3 regions of the Arthrobacter sp. JSM 101049 genome follow, and region 1 is predicted to be linked to each of the others. Evidence: riboswitches for the same ligand, from Rfam matches in the RefSeq annotation. Region 1 holds a riboswitch; each other region holds the start of a gene.

The links. A riboswitch is a leader RNA that binds a small molecule or an ion and turns the genes downstream of it on or off. The one in region 1 is predicted to bind thiamine pyrophosphate.
Region 2: linked by a shared signal. The riboswitch ahead of AB8M85_RS02700 (ECF transporter S component) and the one ahead of thiO (glycine oxidase ThiO) in region 1 are both predicted to bind thiamine pyrophosphate.
Region 3: linked by a shared signal. The riboswitch ahead of thiM (hydroxyethylthiazole kinase) and the one ahead of thiO (glycine oxidase ThiO) in region 1 are both predicted to bind thiamine pyrophosphate.

What each region holds. Positions count from the first base shown of each region.
Region 1 is NZ_JBGFFC010000002.1:311,272-315,870, forward strand. It holds gene AB8M85_RS06525 (RNB domain-containing ribonuclease) at 1-438, shown strand, start outside; gene AB8M85_RS06530 (thiazole synthase) at 474-1,271, opposite strand; gene thiS (sulfur carrier protein ThiS) at 1,264-1,509, opposite strand; gene thiO (glycine oxidase ThiO) at 1,506-2,699, opposite strand; TPP riboswitch at 2,696-2,817, opposite strand; gene AB8M85_RS06545 (DEAD/DEAH box helicase) at 3,089-4,599, shown strand, end outside.
Region 2 is NZ_JBGFFC010000001.1:571,853-576,451, reverse strand. It holds gene AB8M85_RS02720 (Na+/H+ antiporter subunit E) at 1-100, shown strand, start outside; gene AB8M85_RS02715 (monovalent cation/H+ antiporter complex subunit F) at 97-366, shown strand; gene mnhG (monovalent cation/H(+) antiporter subunit G) at 363-761, shown strand; gene AB8M85_RS02705 (DUF4235 domain-containing protein) at 768-1,037, opposite strand; TPP riboswitch at 1,106-1,232, shown strand; gene AB8M85_RS02700 (ECF transporter S component) at 1,287-1,907, shown strand; gene AB8M85_RS02695 (ATP-binding cassette domain-containing protein) at 1,912-4,302, shown strand; gene AB8M85_RS02690 (aminodeoxychorismate lyase) at 4,431-4,599, opposite strand, start outside.
Region 3 is NZ_JBGFFC010000006.1:97,116-101,714, reverse strand. It holds gene AB8M85_RS14980 (glycine betaine ABC transporter substrate-binding protein) at 26-934, shown strand; gene AB8M85_RS14975 (aldehyde dehydrogenase family protein) at 1,019-2,464, opposite strand; TPP riboswitch at 2,541-2,642, shown strand; gene thiM (hydroxyethylthiazole kinase) at 2,634-3,449, shown strand; gene thiE (thiamine phosphate synthase) at 3,446-4,120, shown strand; gene AB8M85_RS14960 (bifunctional hydroxymethylpyrimidine kinase/phosphomethylpyrimidine kinase) at 4,117-4,599, shown strand, end outside.

The DNA of each region.
Region 1 (4,599 bases):
GCCGCCCCCTATGCCCACGCCACCGCACCGCTGCGCCGGCTCGTCGACCGGTTCGTCCTCGTGGTCTGCGAGCACCTGGTGCGGGGAGCTGAGGTCCCGCCCGGGATCCGTGCGGCGCTGCCCTTGTTGCCGGAGGCGATGCAGGCCTCCAACCAGATCGCGGGCAACGTGGAGCGCGCGGCCATCGACACCGTCGAGGCGGCGCTGCTGGCGGACCGGATCGGCGAACGGTTCGAGGCGGTCACGCTCAACGGCGCCACGCCGGAACAGATCGCCGCTGCCCGGGACAACGGCAACGTCCCGGGCGGGCGCCTGCAGCTGCTCGATCCGGCCGTGACGGCCCGGTACGAGGGGACCGCCGAGGCCGGAGAGCGCGTTGTCGCCGAACTGGTCGAAGCCGACATCACCCGGCGCACGGTCCTGTTCCGCCTCGGCTGAGCGCCGGCCCGGTCCCGGCGCGTGGCCGGGCCTATTCAGGCCAGCGGGAAGTCGGCGCGCCCGGCCGTCGTCGAGGAAGCCACGGCCATCGGCCGCTTGGGGATCCGTCCACCCCTGCGGGCCAGCCGTCCGGCGCGGACGGCATGGCGGAACGCACCGGCCATCAGCACCGGATCCACGGCCCTGGTCACGGCGGTGGCCAGCAGCACGGCGTCGCAGCCGAGTTCCATGGCCAGGGCGGCATCGGAGGCGGTCCCGATGCCGGCGTCCAGCACCACCGGCACTTGCAGGCGTGCTGCGATGTATTCGATGTTGTGCGGGTTCAGGATGCCCTGCCCGGTGCCGATCGGCGCCCCCAGCGGCATGACGGCTGTGGCTCCGAGGTCCTCGAGGCGGTGGGCTGCCACCGGATCGTCGTTCGTGTAGGCGAAGACCTTGAACCCCTCGGCTACGAGCGTCTCGGTGGCCGCCAGCAATTCGGGGATATCGGGCAGCAGCGACTCGTCGTCGGCGATCACCTCGAGCTTGATCCAGTCCGTCTCCACGGCCTCGCGTGCCATCCGGGCCGTCATCACCGCTTCGTGGGCCGTGTGGCAGCCGGCGGTGTTCGGCAGCAGCCGGATCCCCAGGCGCCGGAGCAGGTCGAAGAGGGATTCACCGCCCGAGGCCACCGCGTGCCGGCGCATGGCCACGGTGGTCAGTTCAGTGCCGGACGCCCGCAGGGCCCCCTCGAGCACGTCCTGGCCCGGGGCCCCGCCCGTGCCAGTGATCAGCCGCGAGTCGAAACGGACGCCGTCGATAACCAGATTGTCGGTGGCGGACGGCTCAGCCACCCTGGACCGCCGCCAGCAGCTCGATCCGGTCCCCCGGCCGGAGCCGGGTCCCCGCCCAGGCCGACCGGGGCACGACCTCGTCATTGACGGCGACGGCCAGGCCGCAGGGTGCCCCGGCGGTGGTGCGGCCGTCGGGGCCCAGTTCCAGGCCGGTTTCGCGTTCGATGAGCTGCAGGACGCTGAGGTCGGTGGATGGTTCGGGTGATCCGTTGAGGACCAGGGCGGGACAGGCGGTCATGAGAACCTCCAGGGGTCGAAAGGGGCCAGGGCATCGGGGGCGAGGGTGGCCAACGGTGGCGGGTGCCGTGCGGGGGCGTCGTGCGGTCGGTCGCCCCGGTGCCCGATCAGCGACCGGACGGCGCTGGCCGCTGCCACGCTGAGCAGCACGCCATGGCGGTGGAAACCCGTCGCGGCGATCAGCCCCGGGCCGATGCGCCCCAGCAGGGGAAGGTTGTCCGGGGTCCCGGGTCGGGTCCGTGCCGTCGTCTCGGCCAGTTCAAAGTGCCCCAGGCCGGGCATGATCCGCAGGGCATCGCGCAGCAGCCGGTGCGTGCCCTCGACGCTGACCCCGGTGTGGCCGTCCTCGCGTTCGGTCGCCCCGAGCACGACCTCGCCGTCGCTGCGCGGCAGCACATAGACGGCGCGGCCCGATACCAGGGCGCGCACCGTCACCCCGGCGGGGCGCGGGAACGCGGGCGTCGGCCGCAACCGCAGCACATCGCCGTGGACCGGACGCACGGCGAGCCGCAGTCCCGCCGGAAGGCCGGGCAGGGCGACTGCGCCACCTGGCAGGCCGGTTCCCGTAGCCAGGATGACCTCGTCGGCGGGTACGGTTTCCCTCCGCCCCGATCCGGGACGCCCGCAATCGACGGCCGAGCCGTGATCGGACGGGACGACGGCGGTGGCCTCCTGCCTGACCCATCGGACCCGGGACTCGGCGGCCAGTGCCGCCAGCAGGGCGGCAGCGGTCCGCCGTGGGTCGGCCTGCCCGTCGCCCGGGGCGGAAAAGGCCCCGGCCAGCCGCGGCGCCAGCAGCGGCTCCAGGCGCCGCGCGGCCGTCGTGCCGACTTCGCCGATGTCCAGCGCCGCGGCACGCTGGGCCGCAGCCAGCTCCGCGAGCGCCTCCCGGTCCGCGCCGTCGGCGGCGACGACGAGCGTTCCTCCGGCACGGAATCCGGTCGGGCGGCCCGTCGCCTGTTCCAGGGCACGCGCCCAGCGCGGCCACGCGTCTGCGGCCGGCACCGAGAGCCGCAGCAGGTCCTGCTCCTGGAAGTGGTATTCGGTGATGGCGGCCAGCATCCCGGCGGCGGCGTGCGTGGCCCCGGTCCCCGGAGCCGGGTCTATAAGGCTCACCTGGTGTCCGGCGCGCGCCAGTTCCCATCCAATGGACAGCCCGATGATCCCGGCTCCCACGACTGCACAGTGCATTGGCCTGCTGCCTTCCCTCCGCCGGCATGATCCGGATCAGGTCAATCGGTCGGTGCCCCGCCGCATCGGCTGCGGCAGCACCCTCTCAGCCCGTTCGCGGGCTCCCGTGGTCTCGGGTCCAGCGTAACGCACGCCACGCGGCGACCGGTGGCACGCGGCGAACGGGCGTGTGCACGCTAGACTGGAAGGGTAGACAAGGATGCCCGGTCGTACCAGACGCATGTACTTGGCAGGAATTCCCAGCGAACCTGCACCTTTTGCGCGATCATTCGCGCTCGTAAGCCACGATCGGCTCCGCTGGACGCGCCGCTGCCGCAGTGGACTCCGCCCCCGGATTCCGGAGGACGTTGAGCACATCGCACCCCGGCGCCTAAACGAATGAGATTTCATTGAACACAGAGCAACAACTCACCGATGACACCGGCACCGAACAGCTCGAGGTCGACGGGACCCTTGCCACCGAGGACGCCCCGCACGAAATCCCCGAACAGACCTTTGCCGACTTCGGCGTCCGGGCCGACATCGTCGAATCCCTGGCCGATGCCGGCATCGTCCACCCCTTCCCGATCCAGGCCATGACCTTGCCGGTGGCCCTCGGCGGTCACGACATCATCGGCCAGGCCAAGACCGGCACGGGCAAGACGTTCGGATTCGGCATCCCGGCCCTGCAACGCGTCATTGGCCCCGGGGACGCCGACTACGACAAGCTCCCGACACCCGGCGCCCCGCAGGCGCTCATCGTCGCGCCCACCCGCGAGCTGGCCAACCAGGTGTCCGAGGACATCAGGAAGGCCGCCACCAAGCGCAATGCGCGCATCGCCACGATTTATGGCGGGCGGGCCTACGAGCCGCAGATCGAGCAGCTGGCTGCCGGCGTGGAGATCGTCGTGGGCACTCCCGGTCGGTTGATCGACCTGCACAAGCAGAAGCACCTGAACCTGAAGAACATCCGCATCGTTGTCCTCGACGAGGCCGACGAGATGCTCGACCTGGGCTTCCTGCCCGATGTCGAGACGCTCCTGGCGGCCATTCCGGCGGTGCACCAGACCATGCTGTTCTCCGCCACCATGCCCGGGGCGGTCGTCTCCATGGCGCGACGCTACATGTCCCACCCCACGCACATCCGCGCCGCGGATCCGGAGGACGAGGGGATCACCAAGAAGGACATCCGCCAGGTCGTCTACCGGGCGCACCAGCTGGACAAGGACGAGGTCGTCGCGCGCATCCTGCAGGCCGAGGGCCGTGGCCGGACGATCATCTTCACCAAGACCAAGCGCTCGGCCGCCAAGCTGACCGACGAACTCATCGACCGCGGTTTCGCCGCCGGCGCCATCCACGGCGACCTGGGCCAGGGCGCCCGTGAACAGGCCCTGCGTGCCTTCCGCAACAGCAAGGTCGACGTGCTGGTGGCCACCGACGTGGCCGCCCGCGGCATCGACGTCGACGACGTCACGCACGTGATCAACCTGCAGTGCCCCGAGGACGAGAAGACCTACCTCCACCGCGTCGGAAGGACCGGCCGCGCCGGGAACAAGGGCACCGCGATCACCTTCGTTGACTGGGCCGACGTCCCACGCTGGGGGCTGATCAACAAGGCCCTCGGTCTCGACCAGGCCGATCCCGTGGAGACGTATTCCTCCTCGCCGCACCTGTTCACGGACCTGGACATCCCGGCCGGCACGAAGGGCCGCCTGCCGCGCAACCAGCGCAGGCTCCAGGGCCTTTCGGGCGAAAAGCTCGAGGACCTGGGCGAGACGGGCAAACACCACGGCGACCGCGAGAGCGCACGCGGCGCCTCCCCGCGCGGTGCCCGCACCGGCCGCGGAGGCGGCAGGGGCCGTGGCACGGAATCCGGCGGCGACGGCGGCGGCCGTCGGGGCCATGGTCGTGGACGCTCCGA
Region 2 (4,599 bases), on a different contig from region 1:
GATCCGCGTCATGGGCAGCCGCGAGGAGCTGGCGGCGTTGCGCGCCGAGGAGGCGTCGGCGGCGGAAGCCACCGCCCAGGGAACGGAGAAGCAGCCATGACCATCATGATTGCCGCCTGGATCTCCGGGATCGCCCTGGCCATCGGGGCCGTCCTGTCGCTCGTCCGGCTGGCCCGCGGCCCCTCGATCCTGGACCGCACCATCGCCCTGGACGTCTTGCTGGTCATCATCATGTGCGGGCTGTGCCTGGACATGGCCGTCAACCAGCACCTGAACCACATCGTGTTCATCGTCGTCGGCTGCCTGGTGGCCTTCATCGGCTCGGTCACCATCGCCCGCTACGTCACGGATCGGAGGAACCCATGATGGTCATCGCCCTGGTCGAGGGCGGAACCGCCGACACCGTCGTGGACTGGATCACGGCGGTCTGCATGGTGGGCGGCGCGCTGATGTCCGTCGCCGCGGGCATCGGCCTGGTGCGCTTCCCCGACCTGTTCTCGCGCATGCACGCGGCCACCAAGCCGCAGGTGCTCGGGCTCTTCCTGCTGCTAATGGCGGTCGCCTTGCAGATCAGGGCGTGGTCCGCAGTGCCCGTGCTGCTGCTGGCGTGGTTGTTCCAACTGCTCACCGCGCCGGTGACGGCCCACATGGTCGGTCGGGCGGCCTACCGGACCAAGCACCTCAAACAGGAAACGCTGGTCCTCGACGACCTCAATGAAGTGGTCTCCGAGGCCCAGCGTCGCCTGGACGAAGGCCGGTAGCCGGTCTCAGACCTCGTCGACGGTCTTGTTGAAGTGGCGGATGGTCCGCTGCGTCCCCCGGTTGGTCATCACCTGGATCACTGCCGCGACAACGGCCGACACGACGGCGAATCCCAGCGCCTGGCGCAAGGTCGCCTGCGCCTGCGCGTCGGCATCCCCCGGTTTGGGCGGATTGACGCCGGTCGCCTTTTCCCAGACCACGTCCACGAGCTTGCCGCCGAGGAATCCGGCACCGATCGACATCACCGAGCCGAAGACTTTCAGTAGTACGTTCACGAACGATTCTCCCGTCGGTAGGTGGTTACCCGCCCAGCATAACGCGCTGTAGACTGGGGCCACTGAAACACCTACGACAGGGGAGCGTCGCCGACCGGAAACGGCCGGGCACACGGACGCTGAGAGTGCGGAATGCCGCAGACCCTCGAACCTGCTCCGGCTCGTACCGGCGAAGGGAGTCGAGAATCTCAGGACACGCGGAACCGCCGCGTTGCCCTCCCCTCCTTGACCACCAAGGAGGACACCCTCATGAGCAGCACCCTTTCTGCCGCGGCCACGACGCGCCGCAGCTGGCGCGTCGTCGACATCGTCGTCGCATCCGTCATCGCCGTCGCCTCCGGCGTCATCTTCTGGGCCTGGAACACCACCCACCACCTGCTCGATTTCCTCTTCCTCGCCTTCCCGCCATCGTCGGCGCTGTTGGCCGGAATGTGGCTCTTTCCCGCAGTGCTCGGGGCGCTGGTCATCCGCAAACCCGGGGCCGCTCTGTTCTGCGAGATGGTGGCCGCGGTGGTCTCCTCGCTGCTGGGCTCCGAATACGGCTGGACCGTCTGGGTCTCCGGCCTGGTCCAGGGGCTGGGCGCCGAGGTCGTCGTTGCCGTGTTCCTTTACCGCCGCTGGTCGCTTCCGGTGGCCCTGCTGGCCGGGCTGCTGACCGGCATCTTCGGCGGGGTCAACGATGCCTTCATCTTCGCCTGGTTCCCCGAGTACACGACGGCGATGAAGTTCGCCTACGTCGGCTGCATGGCGGCCTCCGGACTGGTCATCGCCGGGCTGGGCAGCTGGGCCCTGACCCGTGCACTGTCCCGGACCGGGGCCCTGTCGGCGCTGGCCTCGCGGAAGGCCGCCCAGGAGCGGATCGTCGGTTGATTCGATGAACCACCGCCTGGAACCGACAGCGGATCCCGCCGCGGCCGCCGGCCCGGCACCGCGCGGCTGCACCGTCAGGGCCCGCGGCTGGGCCTGGAAACACGCCGGACGCGAAGTCCCGGCGGTCTCGGGCCTGGACCTGGACATCGCCTCCGGTGAGCGGGTGCTGCTCGTCGGGCCGTCCGGGGCCGGGAAATCCACGCTGCTGCATGCCCTCGCCGGCGTGCTGCAGGACGACGAGGACAATGCCTCGGCCGGCGAGCTGCTCATCGACGGCCAGCCGGCCGGCCGGGCCCCTGGCCGGATCGGGCTCATGCAGCAGGACCCGGAGACCCAGGTCGTGCAAGCCCGGATCGGCGACGACGTCGCCTTCGGCGCGGAAAACCTCTGCGTTCCCGCCGGGGAGATCTGGCCGCGGGTTGCCGCGAGCCTGGATGCCGTCGGCCTGGACCTGCCCGTGGAGCACCCGACTTCCGCCCTGTCCGGCGGCCAGAAACAGCGCCTGGCCCTGGCCGGGATCCTGGCGATGCGCCCCGGGCTCGTGTTGCTCGATGAACCGACCGCGAACCTGGACCCCGACGGTGTCCGGGAGGTCCGTGACGCCGTGGTGGAGTCCGTCGGACGCAGCGGGGCGACGATGGTCATCGTGGAGCACCGGCTCGAGGCCTGGGCCGACGCGGTGGACCGCGTCATCGTCCTGGAGCCCGGCGGAGGGGTCGCCTGCCAGGGCAGCCCGGCCGAGCTGTTCGCCCCCGGCCCCCTCCGCGACCGCCTGGCCGACGCCGGGGTCTGGGTCCCGGGCTACACCCCGCCGCTACCGGCCCGCGAGCCCGCCGGGACGCCGGCAACCGGGCTGCTGCGGACCCAGGGACTGGCCGTGGCCCGGGCGCCACGCACGGCACCGGCCCTGACCGACGTCGACCTGGGCATCCGGGCCGGCGACGCCCTGTGCATCACGGGGGCCAACGGCGCGGGGAAATCCACGCTGGCATTGACCCTGGCCGGCCTGCTGCCCGAACGTGCCGGCCGCGTGGAGGCCCGGTCCGGGCTGCGCGGTTCCGCCGTGGCGGACACAGGGACCGAAGGGGACGCGCGGCCGTACCTGTGGCGCGCCGGGGAACTGGTCACCCGCATCGGGACCGTCTTCCAGGAGCCCGAGCACCAGTTCGTGACGGCGACCGTCCGCGACGAACTGGCCTACGGGCCACGGCACGCCCGCCGGCCGGGCAGCAACGAGCGACTGCACACCGATGCCGAGATCGACCGGCGCGTCGATGGGCTGCTGGACCGGCTGGGCCTGCGGGACCTGCAGGATGCGAACCCGTTCACCCTCTCCGGCGGGGAGAAGCGGCGCCTGTCGGTGGCCACCGTGCTCGCCGCAGGCCCCCGCCTGCTCATCCTGGACGAGCCGACCTTCGGGCAGGACGCGAACACGTGGAGGGAGCTGGCCCTGCTGTTGCGCGAGCAGCTCGACGACGGGGTCGCCGTCATCGCGGTCACCCATGATGCGGCCTTCGCCGCCGCACTCGATGCCACGCCCTACCCGGTGCGCCGCCCGGAGGCGCCCACGCCACCGGCTGCGGTTCCCGCAGGGACGGTGCCGGTCATCGAACCCGACCCGGCGGGCCGGGCCAGCTTCTTCGGCCGCTGCAACCCGCTGGCCAAACTGGCAGCCGTCGTGCTGGCAACCACGCCCCTGATTGCCTCGTTGGATCTGGTCAGTTCCACCGTCGTCGTCCTGGCGAGCCTGCTGCTCCTGCCGCTGGCCGGGATCCGGCCGCTGCGGTTCCTGGCCCGGGCCTGGCCGCTGCTGGTGGCCGGCCTCTTCGCGGCGTGGGGCACGGCGCTGGTGGGCTACGATGCCGGGGCGGTGCTGCTGGACCTGGAAGTGGCGACGGTGAGCGAGGGTTCGCTGGTCTCCGGACTGGCCACCGGGTTTCGGGTGTTCGCCGTGGCGGTACCGGCCGTCATCGTGCTCTCCAGCACCGATCCCACGGACCTGGCCAACGCGCTGGCCCAACAGGCCAGATTGCCGCACCGCTTCGTGCTCGGTGCCCTGGCCGGGATGCGGCTGCTGGGCCTGCTGGCCGAGGAATGGGCCACGCTGGGCATGGCACGCCGGGCCCGTGGCGTCGGGGCACAAGGCAACCTCGTCCAGCGGTTGCGGGCCAATGCCGGCCAGAGCCTGGGGCTGATGGTGCAGGCCATCCGCCGCGCCTCCCGGCTGGCCGTCACGATGGAGGCCAAGGGCTTCGGCGGGCGGCACCGCACCTGGGCCAGGACGGCGACGTTCGCGGGACGCGACGCGTGGCTAGTGGCCGGTGGCCTGCTGCTGGGGGCGGTGGCCGTGGCCGCCGCCGTGGCGGCCGGGACCTGGAATCTGGTCTGGGGTTGACCCGCCGCCCGGCTCAGCGCATGTACTCGAAGTGCCAGGCCTCGGCGTACGGTGAGCCCTGCTCGTACACCGTGTGGTGCACCCACCCGTAGGACTTCGAGTGGGCCTTCAGCCAGGTGTAGTACCTGTCAGCGGATGGTCTCGACCAGACCCGTCAGCTCGGCGTGCAGGTCGGCATCGCGGGCGATGGCAGTGCCGTCGATGGAGTTCACCGGTGCGAGCAGCCGGATGCTGGAAACCAGCCAGACGGCGTCGGCCTCCAGCAGGTGGTGCGGTTCCATGGGCCCGTAGCCCAGC
Region 3 (4,599 bases), on a different contig from region 1:
CGGGGCGCGACGAAAGGAACAAGTAATGAACAAGAAGCTCGCATCATTGATGGGGATGGCCGCAGCGGCGGCGCTGGCCCTGACTGCCTGCGGTGGCGACACCTCCGGCGGTGACGCGGGGGCCTCGGCCTCCGGTAACGACGACAAGAAGGAACTGAAAATCGGCATCATGGCCGGTTGGGATGAGGCCGTCGCCGTGTCCAACCTGTGGAAGCAGGTCCTCGACAAGAAGGGCTACGACGTGGAGCTGACCACGGCCGATGCAGCCCCCATCTTCTCCGGCGTCGCCACGGGTGCACTGGACTTGACCATGGATGTCTGGTTGCCACAGACACACAAGGACTACATGGATGAGTACGGCGACAAGATGACCGAGCTGGGCACCTGGTACGACAATGCCAAGCTGACCATTGCCGTGAACAAGGACGCGCCCATCGACTCCTTGGAGGATCTGGCGAAAAACGCGGACAAGTTCAACAACACGATCTACGGCATCGATCCGGGGGCCGGTCTGACCAAGGCCACCGAGGAGAAGGTCATCCCCGAGTACGGCCTGGAGAAGATGAAGTTCCTGACCTCCTCGACCCCGGCAATGCTGGCTCAGTTGAAGAAGTCCACCGACGCCGGCGAGAACATCGTCGTCACCCTGTGGCGTCCGCACTGGGCCTACGACGAGTTCCCGATCAAGGATCTCAAGGACCCCAAGAACACCCTGGGCACCGCCGAGCACATCACCGCCTACGGTGACGCGGACTTCGAAAAGGACTACCCCACGCTGACGAAGTGGATGAAGGACTTCAAGATGGACGATGAGCACCTGTTCTCACTGGAGAACGCGATGTTCAACGGCACCGATACGGACAACTACGCCCCGATCGTGGACAAGTGGATCTCCGAGAACCAGGACTACGTGGACTCGCTGACCGCCGAGTAGCCATCGACCGCCCAACCATAGGTGGGCAATCAGCCCCGGACCCGGTCCCGCATCCCGCGGGGCCGGGTCCCGGTGTGTCCGGGCTCAGCCGAGCCGGCGCATGATCCCGCGCTTGGCCCAGCCGAAAGGAGGGTAGACGGCCCGCAGGGTGTCCAGCCTCGCGGACTTCGAGAGCATCGGCCGCTGCTGGCTGAACGTGTCGAAGCCCGCCTTGCCGTGGTAGGCCCCCATTCCGGACGCGCCCACGCCTCCGAAGGGCAGGCCCGGCACGGCCAGGTGCATGTTGCAGACATTGTGCCCGATGCCGCCGGCCCGCACCTGGTCCTCGAAGGCCGCGTGCAGCCGGGGACGCTCGCTGAAGAGGTACGCGGCCAAGGGCGACGGCCGCGAATTGATGAAGCGGATGGCGTCGTCGAACCGGTCGACCCGCACGATCGGCAGGACGGGGCCGAAGATCTCCTCGCTCATCACCGGCGCCCCCGGGTCCACGTCGGCCAGGACCGTTGGCTCGATGTACCGCTCGGCGGCATCGATGGAACCGCCGGACACGAGGCGCCCGTCTCCGAGGTAGCCAGCCACGCGCACGAAATGGTCGTCGTTGACCATGCGCCCGTAGTCCCGGCTCGACGACGGATCCTTGCCGTAGAACGCGGCGATCGCCCGGGGCAGGTGCTTCTGCAGCCCGGCGGCCGCGCCCGCGCCGACGGCCAGCACGTAGTCCGGGGCCACGCACGTCTGCCCGGCATTCATGAACTTCCCGTGGGCGAGCCGGCGGGCAATGGCCGGGAAGTTTCCGTCGGAGACGACGGCGGGGCTCTTCCCCCCGAGTTCAAGGGTCACCGGTGTCAGCGATTCGGCGGCGGCGTGGGCGACGATCCGGCCGACCCGCTCGCCACCGGTGTAGAAGATATGGTCCCAGCGCAGGCCCAGCAGCTCCGTCGTCGTCTCGGCCGCCCCTTCGACCACGGCGACGGCCCGGGGGTCCAGGTATTCGGGGATGAGCCGGGCGAGCAGCGCGGAGGTCTCCGGGGCGAGTTCGGAGGGTTTGAGGAGCACGGCATTGCCCGCGGCCAGGGCCCCGACCAGGGGCCCGAGCAGCAGCAGGACCGGGTAGTTCCACGGTGCGATGACCAGCACCAGGCCCAGGGGTCGGGACTGGATGCGCGCGGCCGCCGGTTGCAGCGACACGGGCACCTTCACGTGCCGGTCGGCCATCCAGTCCCCCAGGTGCAGCTGGGCGTGGTCGATCTCGGCCTTCACGCGGTCCAGCTCGGTCAGGCGCGCTTCGGCAGCCGGCTTCCCCAGGTCCGCGGCCAGCGCGCCGCAGAGCGCCTCCTCCTTCTCCTGGAGCAGCCGCTCGAGCGCCTTGAGCTGCCCGGCACGGAATCTGCGCGGGTGGGCCAGCCGTGAATCGGCGGCGTCGCGCAGTCGCCGCGAGGCGGCCACTGGTTGCTCTGCGGGCTGCGGGCCGCGCCCCGCGGTGGTCGCGGCGGTCGCGGCGGTCGATCGGGTGCGTCGCTTCGTGGCCATGCTACGACCTTAGCGCCCGCCGGTGGTGAACCAGGTCACGGACTTGGCTGCGGCCGCGGGGGCCGGTAGGCTCGCGGTCATCGACACGGGGTGTCCGCGCAGAGGGCGCGGACTGAGATCACACCCGTCTGAACCTGATCTAGTTCGTACTAGCGGAGGGATGTCGCCCATGCCCGTGCATGCGCCCACCTATACACCGGCCGACCTCGGCCACGCCATTGAGAAGCTGCGCACCTCGGCGCCACTGGTCCAGTGTCTGACCAACGCCGTCGTCACGAATTTCACCGCCAACGTCCTGCTGGCCGCCGGGGCCTCCCCGGCCATGGTCGACGTCCCCGGGGAAGCTGCCGCGTTCGCGCCGGTGGCCTCCGCCGTGCTCGTGAACCTGGGCACGCCGCACGCCGAACAGCGCCGGGCCATGCTCGAGGCCGCCCGCAGTGCCCGCACGGCAGGCATCCCCTGGGTGCTGGACCCGGTAGCGGTCGGCTTCTTGGAGGTGCGGACCCAGTTCGCCGCCGAGCTGCTGGCCGAACGCCCCACCGTGGTCCGCGGCAACGCCTCCGAGATCCCCGCCCTGGCCGGTTCCGGTGCTGGCGGCCGCGGCGTCGACGCCACGGACAACGTCGAGGCGGCCCTGCCTTCGGCCACCCACCTGGCGGCGTCCTGCCCGACCGTCGTGGCGGTCTCCGGACCGGTCGACCTCGTCACCGACGCCGGCCGCACCGTGCGCGTGCACGGCGGCGATCCCCTGCTCACCCGCGTCACCGGAGGCGGCTGCTCCCTCGGTGCCCTGGTGGCCGCGATGGTCGCCGCGAACGACGGCGATGCGCTGCTGGGCACGATCGCCGCCCACGCACTGTACTCGGTCGCCGCCGAACGGGCCGCCGCCACCGCGACCGGACCGGGCTCCTTCGCCGTCGGGTTCCTGGACACCCTGGCCGCCACCGGCCCCCAGGAGCTCTCCACCGCGGCGGTGCTCGCATGAGGGCGCCGGCACCGGGAACCGGGATCTACCTCGTGGCCGACGCCGCGAGCACCGCCGGACGGCCCCTGGCCGACATCGTGGCCGCCGCCGTCTCCTCCGGGATCGGGACCATCCAGCTGCGCTGCAAGGACCTCCCCGCGCGGGATTTCCTGGCCGAGGTAGCCGCCTGCGCCGTCCACACCGCGGGCCGTGCCCTGCTGCTGGTCAACGACCGTGTCGATGTCTACCTGGCCGCCCGCGCCGCAGGGGTCCCCGTCGACGGGGTCCACATCGGGCAACAGGACCTGCCGGCCTCCGCCGTCCGCGGGCTGATCGGCCAGGACGCGGTGCTGGGCCTGAGCGCCAGCACGCCGGACCACTTCGCCGCCGTGGCAGCCCTGCCGCCCGGGACCGTGGACTACCTGGGCACCGGAGCCGTGAGGCCCACCCCGACGAAGAAGGACCATCCGACCCCGCTGGGCTTCGACGGCTTGGCCTCCCTCATCGCCGCGGCACCCCTGCCGTGCGTCGCCATCGGCGGACTGGGCCACGGGGACACCGGCGACGTCCGGGCCGCGGGAGCGGCCGGCATGGCCGTGGTCCGTGCCATCTGCGCCGACGACGACCCCGCTGTCGCCGCCGCCTCGCTGCACGCCGAATGGGCCCTGGCCGGGGTGGAGGTGGCCCAGTGAGCCACGACCGCATCCCGAACGTGCTCTCCATTGCCGGCTCCGACCCCTCCGGCGGGGCAGGCATCCAGGCGGACCTGAAGTCCATCGCCGCCTGCGGGGGCTACGGCATGGCCGCCATCACCGCGCTGACCGCCCAGAACACCCGCGGCGTCACCGGTGTCCACGCCCCGCCGGCTGAGTTCCTCACCCGACAACTCGAGGCCATCTCCTCCGACATCCGCATCGACGCGGTGAAGATCGGCATGCTGGCCACCGCCGACGTCATCGAGGCAGTCACCACCTGGCTGGACTCCCTCCGGGGCACCCGTCCGGGCACCGCCGTCGTCCTGGATCCCGTGCTGGTGTCCACCTCCGGCGACCGGCTCCTGGAGCACGACGCCGAAGCCGCCTTGCGCCGGCTGCTGCCCCTGGCCGATGTGCTCACCCCGAACACCGCCGAACTGGCCGCCCTGCTCGAGGAACCGGAGGCGGCCGACTGG